DNA from 4 places in the Enterobacter sp. ECC-219 genome. Region 2 is predicted to be linked to each of the others. Evidence: predicted binding sites of a transcription regulator. Region 2 holds the regulator's gene; each other region holds the start of a gene.
What was found. Region 2 encodes PurR, which represses purine synthesis genes. Its sites were predicted from a motif close to CANGCAAACGTTTGCNTG; they were not measured.
Positions count from the first base shown of each region.

Region 1 (4,213 bases), 1.7 Mb from region 2:
CCCGACGGCGCGGCGATGGATGTGGAAGGCTGCTACTGGAGCGCGCTGTTTGACGGCTGGCGTATTGCGCGTTTTTCTCCGCAAGGGGAGCAACTGGAAGAATACCGCATGCCGGTGCGTTGCCCGACGATGGTCTGCTTTGGCGGCGATGACATGAAAACGCTGTTCATTACCACCACGCGGGAAAATATGGATGCGGAGGAGGTGGAGAAGTATCCGCTCTCCGGCGGCATCTTCACCCTGCCTGTCAGCGTAGCAGGGATGAAGAAAAGTCGGTTTATCGAACGTTAAGCCGGGTCAACCGGGACGACGTTTTCGCTCGGATAGCAGCCCAGCACTTTCATGGAGCGCGTGATTTCGCCGAGTTCGCGCAGGGCTTTCTGCATGGAAGCTGACTCCAGGTTGGCCTGGATATCGAGGTAGAACATCTCTTCCCACGGGTTACCGTGGATTGGGCGTGATTCCAGTTTGGTCATGATCAGGTTGTGGTTGCGCAGCACCAGCAGGGCTTCAACCAGCGCGCCGGCCTGCTGGCCGGTTGCCATCAGCAGCGTGGTTTTCGCCGGCACCTGGTCTGACACGTTGATTGCCTTGCGGGCCAGCACCACGAAACGGGTGATGTTTTGCGTCTGGTTTGCCAGGTTGCGTTCCAGCACTTGCAGTCCATACAGCGCGCCGCCCGCTTCGCTGCCGAGCGCTGCAACGGTTGGGGAGTTGGCCTGCGCCACTTTTTCCATCGCCGCCGAGGTGCTTTCGGTGTACTCAATTTTCCAGTTCGGATAGCGGTTCAGGAACTGGCTACACTGCTGGAACGGCTGCGGATGGCTGTACACGGTTTCGATCGTGCTCAGGTCGGTTGAGCCGGAGACCAGCACGCAGTGATCGATAGGGATCGTCAGCTCGCCGACCAGTGACAGGCTGGTGTGCTGCAGTAAATCATAGACGTCGTTAATGGCACCGGAGCTGGTGTTTTCAATCGGCACGACGGCGTAATCGGCCTGGCCGGTCTCGACCTGGTTAAAAATGTCGGCAAACTTCGCACAGCCGCTCTCAATAAATTCTTCGAAGTGGCGCGCGGCATATTGACGTGCGGCCAGGTGAGAGTAGGAGCCTTTAGGCCCGAGGAAGGCGATGCGTGCCGAGTGCGGGTTGGTTTTGTTCAGATGCTGCTGGAGTAACGCTTGCTGGGTGAGAACGGAGTCTTCGATGATGAGCTGGAACAACCGGGTGATGTAATGGGCATCGAGGTGATGCGCTCTGCCTAGCTGGATCAGACGCTCCAGCAGGTCGCGCTCGCGGTCGATATCACGCACCGGGCGATGGGAGTCCAGTTTGGCTTTGCCTACTTCAATGGCGAGCGCGCGGCGTTCGGCCAGCAGCGCCAGCAATTTTTCATCCAGCGCGCTGATTTTTACTCGCAGATCCAGTAACGGGTTTTCCGGTGTCATAGTGTTGCCTGTCTCATTTTATCGTTATCAATAAAAAAGGCCCCCCGGTGTGGGAGGCCTTGTTGTTCGTCTTCGCATTCTTTATCACACGACGAAACGCCTCCCGTTCAGGGGAAGGTAAAAAAGAATGCGAAGAAGAACGGCGTAAGTTTCATAAAGTCATCCTGTGATTGATACCGTTAAAGTACCCGTACTGTTTTCACCCTGTCAATAAAAAACGCGCCCGAAGGCGCGTTGGCGGTACACTCAATTTAAAGGATTACTCTTCTTCAACTTCTTCCGCGAAGCTGGCGTCTTTCACCGATGTTGCGGCGCGACGGGCTTCACCTTTGTGTTGCACTTTATTGAGCTGCCGTTCCAGCTTGTTGATCAAATCGTTAATAGCGGTGTACATATCCTCGTGTTTTGCGCTGGCGACCAGATGGCCGTTTGGAGTATTGATAGTTGCGTCAGCGATGAAACCCTGGGGCTCCTTGGACAGGATGATATGTGGATTAATCAAATGAGTTTGCCATTTATCCAGTTTGGCGAGACGGTCTGCGACGTGCTGGCGAATTGCCGGAGTAATTTCCATTTGTTTACTGGTAATGTTCATTGTCATAAATTTTACCTCTTGTCTTTCCGTCTTGGTGATTCCAGCATACCCGACCTAATGTCAAAATGTGTGATTTAGATCACGTTATTTTGTCGGTTTTTGTCAGGGAATCTTTTTTGTGAGGCAGGGCAGGAAGAGGTGAGATTTACCTTGTGGAAGGTACGAATTGCGGTCATAGTTGACGGGATGTGTTGAGGCTAAAGCGCTTCAGCGGATGTCTGAAATGAATAAAGAAACGGCAGCCTTCTGGCTGCCGTTTTGCATTGAAGCGATATCAGGTGTTGCTGCTGTTCGCGGCGATGATTTTCGCCACTTTTTCAGCCTGAGCGGTCATCTGCATCTGACGGTAAGCATTTTCCATCAGCTTCAGGCCGTCACGCGTTGCCTGAGTATCCGGATAATCACGCAGCATACCTTCTACGCGGTTAACCACAGCAACCCATGCGCCACGGCGGGTATAGTATTCCGCAACGGAGTATTCATACTTTGCCAGACGATCTTTCAGGAACACCAGACGTTTGGTTGCGTCGGTGACGTACTGACTGTTCGGATAGCCGCGCACCAGCTTGGAGAAGTCATTGAAGGCATCGCGCGCATGCTGCGGGTCACGGTCGGAACGATCCACGCCGAAGAAGCCCTGCAGCGCACTGTCATCCAGCGCCATGTTGGTCAGACCGCGCATGTACATGACGTAATCGATGTTAGGATGAGTCGGGTTCAGACGCATGAAACGATCGATAGTTGCCTGAGCCAGCGGCAGATCGGCATTTTTGTAGTAGGCGTAGATGAGATCTAACTGTACCTGCTGCGAATACGGACCAAACGGATAGCGATTATCCAACGCTTCCAGTTGCGTTATCGCCTGTTTCCAGTTACCGTCCTGCAACTTTTGTTGTGCAGTCGCATAGATTTCATTCGGCGGATTGTCAGGGACCTGTTCATTCGAACCGGAGCAGCCCACCAAAGCCAGGCTCAACGTGGCCGCTGCCACCAGATATTTCATGCGCGTCATGACGTTTTGACTTTCCTCAAATGTTTGTCCGGGAGAAACTCTGTTCCTGCTCCCGATTAAGACCAGCTACAATAGCACACTATATTAAACGGCAAAGCCGTAAAACCCAACGTTAAACAAAGAAGCAGTTTATGGCACAACGAGTAGAACTCACCGCAACAGTCTCCGAAAATCAGCTCGGTCAACGCTTAGATCAGGCTTTGGCCGAATTGTTCCCTGATTATTCGCGTTCACGCATAAAAGAATGGATCCTTGACCAGCGTGTGCTGGTAAACGGCAAGATCTGGGACAAACCAAAAGAGAAAGTGTTTGGTGGGGAAGCTGTTGCCATCAATGCTGAAATCGAAGAGGAAATCCGCTTCGAGCCGCAGGATATCCCGCTGGACATCGTCTATGAAGATGATGACATTCTGGTGATCAACAAGCCGCGCGACCTGGTTGTACATCCGGGCGCGGGTAATCCTGACGGTACGGTGCTTAATGCACTTCTCCATTATTATCCGCCGATCGCGGATGTTCCACGTGCAGGCATCGTTCACCGTCTGGATAAAGACACCACCGGTCTGATGGTAGTGGCGAAGACTGTTCCTGCTCAAACTCGTCTGGTGGAATCACTGCAGCTGCGTGAAATCACCCGCGAATATGAAGCGGTGGCGATTGGGCACATGACTGCTGGCGGCACGGTAGAAGAGCCGATCAGCCGTCACCCGACGAAACGTACCCATATGTCGGTGCATCCGATGGGTAAACCTGCGGTGACGCACTATCGCATTATGGAGCACTTCCGTATTCATACCCGCCTGCGTCTGCGCCTGGAAACCGGGCGTACTCACCAGATCCGCGTTCACATGGCGCACATTACCCATCCGCTGGTGGGGGATCAGGTGTACGGTGGGCGTCCGCGTCCGCCAAAAGGCGCATCGGATGAGTTCATCAGCGTATTGCGTAAATTCGACCGTCAGGCGCTGCACGCGACCATGCTGCGTCTTTATCATCCGATTACAGGAATCCAGATGGAGTGGCATGCGCCTATCCCGCAGGATATGGTGGAACTTATTGACGCCATGCGTGCCGATTTCGAAGAACATAAGGATCAAGTGGACTGGCTATGACCAAACTGATTGTCCCGGAGTGGCCGCTGCCTGCAGGCGTGGCCGC
Region 1 is NZ_CP143680.1:4,494,716-4,498,928, reverse strand. It holds gene V1603_RS21375 (SMP-30/gluconolactonase/LRE family protein) at 1-291, shown strand, start outside; gene pheA (bifunctional chorismate mutase/prephenate dehydratase) at 288-1,448, opposite strand; Phe leader region at 1,479-1,604, opposite strand; gene pheL (pheA operon leader peptide PheL) at 1,556-1,603, opposite strand; gene raiA (ribosome-associated translation inhibitor RaiA) at 1,708-2,049, opposite strand; gene bamD (outer membrane protein assembly factor BamD) at 2,318-3,055, opposite strand; gene rluD (23S rRNA pseudouridine(1911/1915/1917) synthase RluD) at 3,187-4,167, shown strand; gene yfiH (purine nucleoside phosphorylase YfiH) at 4,164-4,213, shown strand, end outside.
Region 1: a site for PurR is predicted at 2,147-2,164, ahead of raiA (ribosome-associated translation inhibitor RaiA). Genes of this name have one in related genera too.

Region 2 (4,213 bases):
GAAACGCTAATATTTGGCGGGTGCATTCAAATTTTTTGCAGGCAGAAAATGTGGTCAGATTATTCTCTTGAAGTGGTCGATGCTGTCGCGCGTAACGGCAGCTTTAGCGGGGCGGCGCAGGAGCTACATCGCGTCCCTTCGGCTATCAGCTATACCGTACGTCAGCTTGAGGAGTGGCTGGCGGTACCGCTGTTTGAACGGCGGCATCGTGATGTGGAATTAACGCCTGCAGGGGCGTGGTTTTTGAAGGAAGGGCGTTCTGTTATCAAAAAAATGCAGATCACCCGCGAGCAGTGCCAGCAGATCGCGAACGGCTGGCGGGGACACCTTTCCATTGCGGTGGATAACATCGTTAAGCCCGAGCGCACCCGGCAGATGATTGTCGATTTCTACCGTCATTTTTCTGACGTCGAACTGTGGGTTTCGCAGGAGGTGTTCAACGGCGTCTGGGATGCGCTGGCGGACGGCAGGGCAGAGATGGCCATTGGGGCCACGCAGGCGATCCCGGTCGGGGGGCGTTACGCCTTTCGCGATATGGGTATGCTGAGCTGGAAATGCGTGGTGGCAAGCGATCATCCGCTGGCGAAGATGGGAGGGCCGCTGAGCGATGATACGCTGCGCGGCTGGCCGTCGCTGGTGCTGGAGGATACCTCCCGCTCGCTGCCCAAGCGTATCACCTGGCTTTTGGACAACCAGCGGCGGGTGGTGGCCCCTGACTGGGAATCGTCGGCGACGTGCCTCAGCGCCGGGCTCTGCGTCGCGATGGTACCCGTTCATTTTGCGCGACCGCGAATCGACACCGGTGAGTGGGTTGAGCTGGCCCTGGAGAATCCGTTCCCGGATGCGGCCTGCTGCCTCACCTGGCAACAAAATGATGTTTCGCCGGCGATGGCCTGGCTTCTGGATTATCTGGGGGACAGCGAAACGCTTAACCGGGAGTGGCTGAGGGAGCCAGCCTGACTGGCTCCGCAATGAGATTAACGACGGTAGTCGCGGAACGGGCCATCCGCAACGGAACGGCGTTCGATAAGGCGAGGGTGAACTTCAATGGACTGCGACTCTTCACGTTTGTTGACGATCCTGTCCAGCAGCATATTGAAGGCGGTTTCACCCAGCGAATCTTTCGGCTGGTGAATGGTGGTCAACGCTGGCGTGAAGAAGCGCGCGTTGCGCACGTTGTCATACCCGATCACGGAGATGTCCTGCGGGACGCGCAGACCCAGCTCATCGGCCGCACAGAGGGCGCCCATCGCCATGATGTCCCCCCCGCAGAAGACGGCGGTCGGGCGGTGCGGCTGGGAGACGATCTGCTGCATCGCGCGGTAGCCTGATTCCGGCTCAAAGTCGCCCTGCACGATCCAATTTTCCGGCACGGTAATCAGCGCTTCTTCCATCGCTTTCATAAAGCCGGCCAGACGGCCCGCGCCGGTGTTGCGCTCCAGCGGACCCGGGATCACGCCAATCTCGCGATGGCCGCGCTCAATCAGATAACGGCCGGCCATATAGCCGCCCTCAAAGGCGTTATCGATAACCGAATCGGTGAAATCCGCGCGCGCTTCGCCCCAGTCCATCACCACCATCGGAATATGGCGATACTCTTCCAGCATCGACAGCACGGATTCCGGGTACTCGGAACACATTACCAGCAGGCCATCCACGCGCTTTTGCGCCATCATCGACAGGTAGGCGCGCTGTTTTTCAATGCTGTTCCATGCGTTGCCGAGAATCAGGGTATAGCCTTTCTGGAAGCAGTTTTTCTCCACCGCTTCAATGATCTCGGCAAAATAGGCCGCTTCACTGCTGGTCGCCAGTAATCCAATGGACTTGGTGTGATTGACCTTGAGGCTGCGCGCAACCGCGCTTGGCGAATAGTGCAGCTCTTTGATCGCTGCCCAGACCGCGTTGCGCGTCTCTTCCGCCACGAAGCGGGTTTTGTTAATTACATGTGATACGGTTGTAGTGGAAACGTTTGCGCGTTTTGCTACGTCTTTAATTGTTGCCATTAAATGTCACTCCAGACCATATCCTAAGCTCCTGAAAAACTTGAAGGTAAACGTTTGCCTTCTCTCACCCTTATCACGCAATTTTGGATTGCGGCACGCCAGGAAAACGACACGGGACGTCAGGAGGGGGTCAATGGCCGGTACGCTAATAAATTTAGCGTGGAATTTTGGCCTATCTTGATGAAAAGGGGAAGAGGTAAAGTGGTTATCAGTATAAATCCAGGAAGATTTTTGACGGAATCTGTGCAAAAATGAGCAAGCTCACTTTTCGTGGGGGGATTAAAAGGAGAAAAATTGATGAGTTCCGATCTGAAGTTTTCGCTGTTCACCACCGTTGTTGTGCTGGCTCTGATTGTCGCGGCCGGTCTGACGGCTGCGCTGCACTGATTTACGCGGAGGGAGAGCCTTCTCCCTCCCCATCGCCGCGATTGTTACTTCTCTGGCAAAAATCTTTTGCCATTTTGTTAACTTCTCATTTTTTGTGATTGATGTCATGCTTTCCGCTTCTTTGTTCTGTGTCACCACATGACACGGCATCCGGAGTTGACGCATGAAAATCAATTTTCCCCTGCTGGCCCTGGCGATTGGCGCTTTTGGGATTGGCACCACTGAATTCTCCCCGATGGGGTTACTGCCTGTTATTGCCCGGGGCGTAGACGTCTCGATCCCTGCGGCAGGCATGTTAATCAGCGCCTACGCCATCGGCGTGATGGTGGGGGCGCCGCTGATGACGCTTCTGCTTTCTCACCGGGCGCGCCGCAATGCGCTGATTTTCCTGATGGCGATTTTCACTCTGGGCAACGTGCTTTCGGCCATTTCGCCGGACTACACCACCCTGATGCTGTCGCGCATTCTGACCAGCCTGAACCACGGCGCGTTCTTTGGGCTGGGCTCGGTCGTGGCCGCAAGCGTAGTGCCAAAACACAAGCAGGCAAGCGCTGTAGCGACCATGTTTATGGGGCTGACGATTGCCAACATTGGCGGGGTGCCGGCGGCAACCTGGCTGGGGGAAGCGATCGGCTGGCGTATGTCCTTCCTGGCGACGGCCGGGCTGGGCGTGGTCGCAATGGTGGCGTTGTTCTTCTCTCTGCCGAAAGGAAGAGCAGGAGAACGTCCGGAAGTGCGTAAAGAGCTGGCGGTGCTGATGCGCCCGCAGGTGCTCTCCGCGCTGCTCACCACGGTGCTGGGGGCAGGGGCGATGTTTACCCTCTACACCTATATTTCACCGGTGCTGCACGATATCACCCACGCAACGCCTCTTTTCGTTACCGCGATGCTGGTGCTGATTGGCGTCGGCTTCTCGATCGGCAACTATCTCGGCGGGAAATTTGCTGACCGTTCCGTGAGCGGGACGCTGAAAGGCTTCTTAACCCTGCTGATTGTCATTATGGTTGCTATCCCGTGGCTGGCGCGTAATGAGTTCGGAGCGGCGATTGCGATGGTCGTCTGGGGGGCCGCAACCTTTGCCGTGGTGCCGCCGCTGCAGATGCGCGTGATGCGTGTCGCCCATGAGGCGCCGGGCCTCTCGTCTTCCGTGAATATCGGGGCGTTCAATCTCGGCAATGCGCTGGGCGCAGCTGCCGGAGGTGCCGTGATTTCAGGTGGTCTGGGGTACAGTTTTGTGCCGGTGATGGGGGCCATTATTGCAGCGCTCGGCCTGCTGCTGGTAATGATGTCCGGCCGTAAACAGCCTGAAGCCGTTTGCACGGCGGAATAAGCAAAAACGCAGAAGGGCGAACCCTTCTGCGTGTCTTTTACGCGGCGAAATTCTTCGCGACAAATTCCCAGTTAACCAGCGCCCAGAAGTGTTCCAGGTAGTTCGGGCGCGCGTTGCGGTAATCAATGTAGTAAGCGTGTTCCCACACGTCCACGGTCATCAGCGGCGTAGCGCTGGTGGTCAGCGGGGTGCCCGCGTTAGACGTGGACACGATAGCCAGTTTGCCATCCGCCTCTTTTACCAGCCACGTCCAGCCAGAACCGAAGTTCTTGATGGCTGCATCGGTAAACTTCGTCTTAAACTCGGCGAAGCTGCCAAAAGCGGCGTTAATCGCGGCCGCCAGCTCACCGGCAGGTTCGCCACCGGCATTGGGTGCCAGGCAGTGCCAGTAGAAGGTGTGGTTCCACACCTGAGCCGCGTTGTTAAAAACGCCACCCTCCGAGCTGCGAACGATCTCTTCCAGCGTTTTGCCTTCGAAATCGGTGCCCTTGAT
Region 2 is NZ_CP143680.1:2,772,282-2,776,494, forward strand. It holds gene punR (DNA-binding transcriptional activator PunR) at 49-960, shown strand; gene purR (HTH-type transcriptional repressor PurR) at 978-2,003, opposite strand; gene V1603_RS13185 (YnhF family membrane protein) at 2,301-2,390, shown strand; gene V1603_RS13190 (MFS transporter) at 2,554-3,720, shown strand; gene sodB (superoxide dismutase [Fe]) at 3,758-4,213, opposite strand, start outside.

Region 3 (4,213 bases), 870 kb from region 2:
CCGCGACAGAAGGCACGATTCCTTTGATCCCGGGCATCAGCACCGTTTCAGAACTGATGCTGGGCATGGACTACGGTCTGAAAGAGTTCAAATTCTTCCCGGCAGAAGCTAATGGCGGTACTAAAGCGCTGCAGGCGATTGCGGGTCCCTTCTCTCAGGTACGTTTCTGCCCGACTGGGGGTATCTCTCCGGCGAACTACCGCGACTACCTGGCGCTGAAAAGCGTGCTGTGCATCGGTGGCTCATGGCTGGTACCGGCGGATGCGCTGGAAGCGGGCGACTGGGATCGCATCACGAAACTGGCTCGCGAAGCGGTTGAAGGCGCGAAGCAGTAACTTATTCGCAGCATGAAAAACGGGCCTTTCGGCCCGTTTTTTCTATCCTGCTATCTTAACGTTCGCTGCCGCCGCTTTTGCTCTTGCTACGGCCTCGTCAACCTTATCCCCGATGGCTAACGCCACGCCCAGACGACGCGTGCCGTCGATCTCCGGCTTGCCGAACAGACGGACCTGCAGGCCTGCGCCAACCGCACCTTCGACGTTATCAAACGTCACATTCTGGCTGGTCAACTGTGGCAGGATCACCGCCGAGGCCGCCGGGCCGTACTGACGGATGCCGCCAACCGGCAGGTCGAGGAAGGCGCGCACGTGCAGGGCGAACTCGGAGAGATCCTGCGAAATGAGCGTAACCATCCCGGTGTCATGCGGGCGAGGGGAGACTTCGCTGAAAATCACCTCGTCACCGCAAACGAACAGTTCCACGCCGAACAGGCCGTAGCCGCCCAGGGCCAGAACGGTTTTACGGGCAATCTCCCGGGCACGCTCCAGCGCCAGGGGGCTCATCTGCTGCGGTTGCCAGGATTCGCGGTAATCGCCATCTTCCTGACGGTGACCTATCGGGTCGCAGAAATGGACGCCGTCCACGGCGCTGACGGTGAGCAGAGTGATTTCGAAATCAAACTTCACCACGCCTTCGACAATGACGCGACCGGCACCGGCACGGCCACCCTGTTGCGCATAATCCCACGCGCTATCCAGCGCGCTGCTGTCGCGAATAAAGCTCTGACCTTTACCGGAAGAGCTCATCACCGGCTTAATGATGCACGGGTAGCCAATCTCCTCGACGGCCTGCAGGAATGCGGTTTTGTCGCCCGCAAAACGGTAGCGTGAGGTCGGCAGCCCCAGCTCCTCCGCCGCCAGGCGGCGAATGCCTTCACGGTTCATGGTCAGTTTTGCCGCTCTGGCGCAGGGCACCACGCGCTGGCCTTCCTGCTCAAGCGCGATCAGCGTATCGGTTGCGATAGCTTCAATTTCCGGCACGACGTAATCCGGTTTCTCCTGCATGATGAGCGTACGCAGGGCATCGCCGTCCAGCATGTTAATCACATAAGAACGATGGGCGACGTGCATGGCGGGCGCGTCAGCGTAGCGGTCTACGGCAATCACTTCCACCCCTAAGCGCTGACACTCAATGGCGACTTCTTTACCCAGTTCACCCGATCCCAACAGCATCACGCGCGTCGCCGCAGGCCGCAGCGCGGTTCCTAAACGAGTCATAATATTCCCCCTGAAAAAGATGCGCGCAGTATAAACGAAAACGTTTGCGTCTGTCTTGCGCAGGGCAAAAAGGCAGATGAGAAATTTGCGCTTCTTTAGCCTTAGCGGACATTTCCTGACGCCTGCTCGCATACGCTGTGGAAAATGTTAACCGTTAAGCGAGGGAATCCATGTCAGGCTGGTTAAATCAACTGCAATCCATGTTAGGACAGAAAACGTCAGGTTCCGGCGAGCAGGGGCTGAGCAAGCTGCTGGTACCGGGGGCACTCGGCGGGCTGGCAGGGCTGCTGGTTGCCAATAAATCCTCACGCAAGCTGCTGGCGAAGTACGGTACCGGCGCGCTGCTGGCCGGTGGTGGTGCCATCGCTGGCACCGTGCTGTGGAACAAATACAAGGATAAAGTGCGGGCGGCGCACCGCGATGAACCTCACTATGGCGAGCATACTTCTCCGCTGGATTTGCGCACGGAGCGGCTTATTCTCGCGCTGGTGTTTGCCGCCAAAAGCGACGGGCACATTGATGATAAAGAGAGAGCGGCTATCGAACAGCAGTTGCGCGAAGCCGGGGTTGAAGAGCAGGGCAGAACGCTGGTGGCTCAGGCCATTGAGCAGCCGCTCGATCCGCAGCGTCTGGCGCTGAACGTGAAAAATGAGGAAGAAGCGCTGGAACTTTATTTCCTCAGCTGTGCCGCCATCGATATCGATCACTTTATGGAACGCAGCTATCTCAACGCCCTCGGCGATGCGCTGAAAATCCCTCAGGACGTACGCGAAGGGATAGAAAAAGATATCCGGGAGCAAAAACAGACGCTACAGGGCTAACTCTCGCCCCGGTGGTCATGTTTCGCTTGCATCATGCGCGGGTTTTGCCAACCTTATAGGGTGTAAAACTCAAAAGAATGATGACATGCCACCGAAAGCCCGACGTACTCCTTATGCGATCGTCACGCATGGCGATACGCGTATAGATAATTACTACTGGCTCCGGGATGATTCGCGTTCCCGGCCAGAGGTGCTCGACTACCTGCACGAAGAAAACGACTATGGTCGCAAGGTCATGTCCAGCCAGCAGGCGCTTCAGGACCAGCTGCTGAACGAAATGGTGCAGCGCATTCCCCAGCGCGATATCTCCGCGCCGTGGACCAAAAACGGCTATCGCTATCGCCATATTTACGAGCCCGGCAATGAGTATCCCATCTATCAGCGACAGTCGGTATTAAGCGCCGAGTGGGATGAATGGGACATTCTGCTGGATGCGAACCAGCGAGCCGCCCACAGCGAGTTTTATACCCTGGGCGGCATGTCCATCTCCCCGGACAACACCATAATGGCGCTGGCGGAGGATTATCTCTCCCGTCGCCAGTACGGCCTGCGTTTTCGCAATCTGGAAACCGGCAACTGGTATCCGGAAATGCTGGAAAATGTCTCCCCGGATTTTGTCTGGGCGAACGATTCCGAGACGGTCTACTACGTCAAAAAGCATGCTTCCACGCTGCTGCCTTATCAGGTGTGGCGCCATACCGTAGGCACGGACTCAGCCGATGACGAGCTGGTCTATGAAGAGAAAGACGAAACGTTTTATGTCAGCCTGCATAAAACCTCCTCGCGCCACTATGTGATTATCTTCCTGGCCAGCGCCACCACCTCGGAAGTACTGCTTCTGGATGCCGAACTGCCTGATGCCCAGCCGCTCTGCTTCCTGCCGCGCCGCAAGGATCACGAGTACAGCCTGGATCACTTCCAGCACAGCTTTTATCTGCGTTCGAATCGCGAGGGCAAAAACTTTGGTCTGTACAAAACCAAGGTGCGCGACGAGCGCAAGTGGGAGGTGCTTATCCCCGCGCGGGATCAGGTGATGCTGGAAGGGTTCACGCTGTTTACCGACTGGCTGGTGGTGGAAGAGCGTCAGCGGGGGCTGACCAGCATCCGGCAGATCAACCGTAAAACGCGTGAGGTGATTGGGATTGCGTTCGACGATCCGGCCTACGTCACGTGGATCGGCTTCAACCCTGAACCCGAATCGTCGCGGCTGCGCTACGGCTACTCATCCATGACCACTCCGGATACGCTCTTCGAGCTGGATATGGATACCGGACAGCGCCAGGTGCTTAAGCAAACCGAAGTGAAGGGCTTTGATTCCGACAATTATCGCAGCGAACACCTGTGGGTCACCGCGCGCGACGGCGTTGAGGTCCCGGTTTCGCTCGTTTATCACAAGGCGCATTTTCAGAAAGGTAAAAATCCGATCCTGGTCTACGGCTACGGCTCCTATGGCTCCAGCATGGATGCTGACTTCAGCAGCAGCAGATTAAGCCTGCTCGATCGCGGCTTTGTTTTCGCTATTGCCCACATTCGCGGCGGCGGCGAGCTGGGGCAGCACTGGTATGAAGACGGGAAATTCCTGAAAAAGAAAAACACCTTCAACGACTATCTCGACGTCTGCGATGCGTTAATTGAACAAGGTTATGGCGATCCGCAGCTCTGCTTCGGCATGGGCGGCAGCGCGGGCGGAATGTTGATGGGTGCCGTCATCAATCAGCGCCCCGATCGCTTTAAGGGCATTGTTGCGCAGGTTCCGTTTGTTGATGTGGTGACAACCATGCTCGATGAGTCCATTCCGCTGACGACCGGGGAGTTTGAGGAGTGGGGTAACCCGCA
Region 3 is NZ_CP143680.1:3,638,829-3,643,041, reverse strand. It holds gene kdgA (bifunctional 4-hydroxy-2-oxoglutarate aldolase/2-dehydro-3-deoxy-phosphogluconate aldolase) at 1-335, shown strand, start outside; gene purT (formate-dependent phosphoribosylglycinamide formyltransferase) at 378-1,556, opposite strand; gene V1603_RS17285 (tellurite resistance TerB family protein) at 1,727-2,377, shown strand; gene ptrB (oligopeptidase B) at 2,463-4,213, shown strand, end outside.
Region 3: a site for PurR is predicted at 1,590-1,607, ahead of purT (formate-dependent phosphoribosylglycinamide formyltransferase). Genes of this name have one in related genera too.

Region 4 (4,213 bases), 280 kb from region 2:
TTACCCATTAGCTTTACTATACCTGCGCCTGTGCCGTCTGTGAAAACAGTGACATACCATTTTGACCTCTTTTCACATTTTTCGATGAGAACTCTCTATCAAAGCACCGTTTTGATAAAAAAATATTGTCGCGCGCAGGGGTGGGAAAAAGCGCGGCGACACCGCAGAATGTTAGCGTGCTCACCTTCTTATTTTCCCTGGAGGGAAAATGTCCCGCGTATCACAGGCCAGGAGCCTGGGTAAATATTTCCTGCTCGTCGATAACATGCTGGTCGTGCTCGGCTTTTTTGTCGTGTTCCCCCTCATCTCGATCCGCTTTGTCGATCAAATGGGCTGGGCGGCGTTGATGGTCGGCATTGCGCTGGGGCTACGCCAGTTTGTCCAGCAGGGTCTTGGCGTCTTTGGCGGCGCGATCGCTGACCGCTTTGGCGCTAAACCGATGATCGTTACCGGTATGCTGCTCCGCGCGGCAGGCTTTGCCACGATGGCGGTTGCCCACGAGCCCTGGCTGCTGTGGTTCTCCTGCTTCCTCTCCGGTATCGGGGGCACCCTGTTTGACCCGCCGCGTACCGCGCTGGTGGTAAAGCTTATTCGTCCGCAGCACCGCGGCCGCTTCTTCTCCATTCTGATGATGCAGGACAGCGCCGGGGCGGTTGTTGGCGCCCTGCTGGGCAGCTGGCTGCTGCAGTACGATTTCCGTCTGGTCTGCGCGGCCGGGGCGGTGCTGTTTATTCTGTGCGCACTGTTTAACGGTCTCTATCTCCCGGCCTGGAAGCTGTCTACGGTAAAAGCGCCGGTACGCGAGGGGCTCGGAAGGGTGCTTCGCGACAGGCGTTTTGTCACCTACGTGTTGACCCTGACCGGCTATTACATGCTGGCCGTACAGGTGATGCTGATGCTGCCAATCATAGTGAACGATATTGCGGGCACGCCTGCAGCCGTGAAATGGATGTACGCCATCGAAGCCTGCCTGTCGCTGACGCTGCTTTACCCCATCGCCCGCTGGAGTGAACGGCGTTTTCGCCTGGAGCATCGCCTGATGGCCGGTCTGTTTCTGATGACGCTGAGCATGATGCCTATCGGTCTGGTAAACACGCTCCAGCAGCTTTTTATGCTGATCTGCACCTTCTACATCGGCTCTATCATCGCCGAGCCCGCCCGGGAAACGCTGAGCGCCTCGCTTGCGGATGCGCGTGCGCGCGGCAGCTATATGGGCTTCAGCCGCCTCGGACTGGCCTTTGGCGGTGCGCTGGGTTACGCCGGCGGCGGCTGGCTGTTCGATGCCGGCAAAGCGCTGAACCAGCCGGAGCTCCCCTGGATGATGCTCGGCGTGGTGGGCGTCATGACACTTCTCGCCCTGTGGTGGCAGTTCAGCCAGAAGCGCAGCGCGAGCGGCATGCTCGAACCCGGCGCGTAGCCCTTCCCTCCGGCGGGAGAATGCTCCCGCCACACTTCTCAGTATTTTCTGCTGGTTTCTGCCATTTCACACTGACATACTGACGAAACAGGACAGTAGCGCCGATTTTTCGTTGAGGAACACTATGAAGAAAATTGTCATTGCCGCCGCACTTATCATCAGCGGTCTGCTGGTGGGCTGTAACCAGCTTACGCAATATACCGTCAGTGAGCAGGAAATTAATCAGGCGCTGGAAAAACATAACAATTTCTCTAAAGACATTGGCGTGCCGGGGCTGGCCGATGCCCACATCGTTCTTACCAATCTCACCAGCCAGATTGGTCGTGAAGAGCCGAATAAAGTCACGCTGGCAGGCGATGCCGCGCTTGATATGACGTCTCTATTTGGCAATCAGAAAGCCAACATCAAGCTCAAGCTGAAGGCGCTCCCCGTTTTCAATAAAGAGAAAGGGGCGATTTTCCTGCAGGAGATGGAAGTGGTCGATGCGCAGGTTTCGCCGGACAAGATGGCACCGGTTCTGCAAACCCTGATGCCCTATCTGAACCAGTCGCTGCGTAACTACTTTAATCAGCAGCCGGCGTACGTCTTAAGCGAAGACAAAAGCAAGGGTGAAGCCCTCGCGAAGAAATACGCAAAAGGGATAGAGGTGAAGCCGGGAGAGATCATCATTCCTTTCACCGATTAACCTGAAGGGCGCTGCGGCGCCCTTTTTTTTACGGAAAAGTGTGCAAACGAAAACGTTTCCGCTTATGATTTGTGTCCGGCAAAAACAGCCATCCTTATGACTGATTCCTGACAAGCCGGAGCTTCCATGACTGCACAACCCCAGGTTCTTCAAATCCGCCGCCCTGACGACTGGCATATCCATCTGCGTGATGGCGATATGCTGAAAACCGTCGTGCCCTATACCAGTGAAATTTATGGCCGCGCGATTGTCATGCCAAACCTGGTTCCGCCAGTCACCACCGTCGATGCCGCGATAGCCTACCGCCAGCGCATCCTGGATGCCGTTCCGGCAGGACATGATTTCACCCCGTTGATGACCTGCTACCTGACCGATTCGCTGGACCCGAACGAGGTGGAACGCGGATTTAACGAAGGCGTATTTACGGCGGCGAAACTCTACCCGGCGAACGCCACCACCAACTCCAGCCACGGCGTCACCAGCATTGATGCCATCATGCCGGTGCTGGAGCGTATGCAGAAGCTGGGCATGCCACTGCTGGTACACGGCGAAGTAACGCATGCGGAGATTGACATCTTTGACCGTGAAGCCCGTTTCATCGAGACCGTGATGGAGCCTCTGCGCCAGCGTCTGCCGGCGCTTAAGGTCGTCTTTGAGCATATCACCACCAAAGACGCGGCAGAGTATGTTCGCGACGGCAACGAGCTGATCGCCGCGACCATCACCCCACAGCATCTGATGTTTAACCGTAACCATATGCTGGTGGGCGGGGTGCGCCCTCACCTGTACTGCCTGCCGATCCTCAAGCGCAATGTTCACCAGCAGGCGCTGCGCGAGCTGGTCGCCAGCGGATTCACGCGTGCGTTCCTTGGCACAGACTCCGCGCCTCACGCCCGCCATCGCAAAGAGGCAAGCTGCGGCTGCGCGGGCTGTTTCAACGCTCCAACCGCCCTTGCCAGCTACGCAACCGTATTTGAAGAGATGAACGCGCTGGAGCATTTCGAAGCGTTCTGCTCCCTCAACGGCCCGCGCTTCTACGGCCTGCCGGTCAATGAGACCTTCATTGAGCTGGAGCGTAAAGCGAGCCAGGTTGAGGAGTCCATTGCGCTGACGGATGACGCGCTGATCCCCTTCCTGGCAGGTGAAACCGTAAACTGGACGGTAAAACGCTAAAAAATCAACGCCCCTTGTTGTCAAACCGATAATATGCCTGTATAAATAAACAGTATATTACACAGGGGGCATTTATGCGTATTGAAGTCACCATAGCCAAAACTACCGTTCTGCCTGCCGGCGCGCTTGATGCACTGGCAGGCGAATTATCCCGTCGTATTAACAACACTTTTCCCGATAACGCGGGCGCCGTAACGGTTCGTTACGCCGCAGCGAACAACCTCTCCGTCATGGGTGCCGCAAAAGAAGATAAAGATCGCATAAGCGAAATCCTGCAGGAAACGTGGGAAAGCGCAGACGACTGGTTCATTACCGATTAACACTGCTCCCTCATTGTGTTTTTTTGCCGGGTCGCCCCGGCTTTTTTTTGCCTGTCATTCCTGACGTTCAAATTAATTCAGCATCTTCTTAGAAAATCGTGAACGATATGGTGTTTTATTGTTCGAACAATCCTAAAAAGCAGAAAAATGTGTTGCTACCTGTTTATTTTTCCCGTTGGAACCCTTATTACTTGGTATACTGAAGAAGCTTTCAGAAAAACATGCATTGAACCTCAGAGCCGTTGTCTTCTAACACGCATTTAGGGGGTTATAATGGAAAAGAATAACGAAGTCATCCAGACCCATCCGCTTGTAGGCTGGGATATCAGTACCGTAGATAGCTACGATGCGCTGATGCTGCGTTTGCACTACCAGACCCCAAATCAACTCAACCGTGACGAAGCGGAAGTTGGACAGACGCTGTGGCTAACAACAGACGTCGCCCGTCAGTTTATTTCTATTTTAGAGGCAGGCATTGCAAAAATAGAATCTGGCGACTATCAGGAAAATGAGTATAAACGGCACTAACCGTATGCCCACTTTTCACTCAACAGGCACCCTCGCGGTGCCTTATTTATTTCCCGCTTGTTTGCGCCCGCGTTGTTAATTACTCTGCTA
Region 4 is NZ_CP143680.1:2,492,972-2,497,184, reverse strand. It holds gene mdtH (multidrug efflux MFS transporter MdtH) at 209-1,417, shown strand; gene V1603_RS11735 (lipoprotein) at 1,542-2,102, shown strand; gene pyrC (dihydroorotase) at 2,229-3,275, shown strand; gene dinI (DNA damage-inducible protein I) at 3,350-3,595, shown strand; gene bssS (biofilm formation regulator BssS) at 3,869-4,123, shown strand.
Region 4: a site for PurR is predicted at 2,148-2,165, ahead of pyrC (dihydroorotase). Genes of this name have one in related genera too.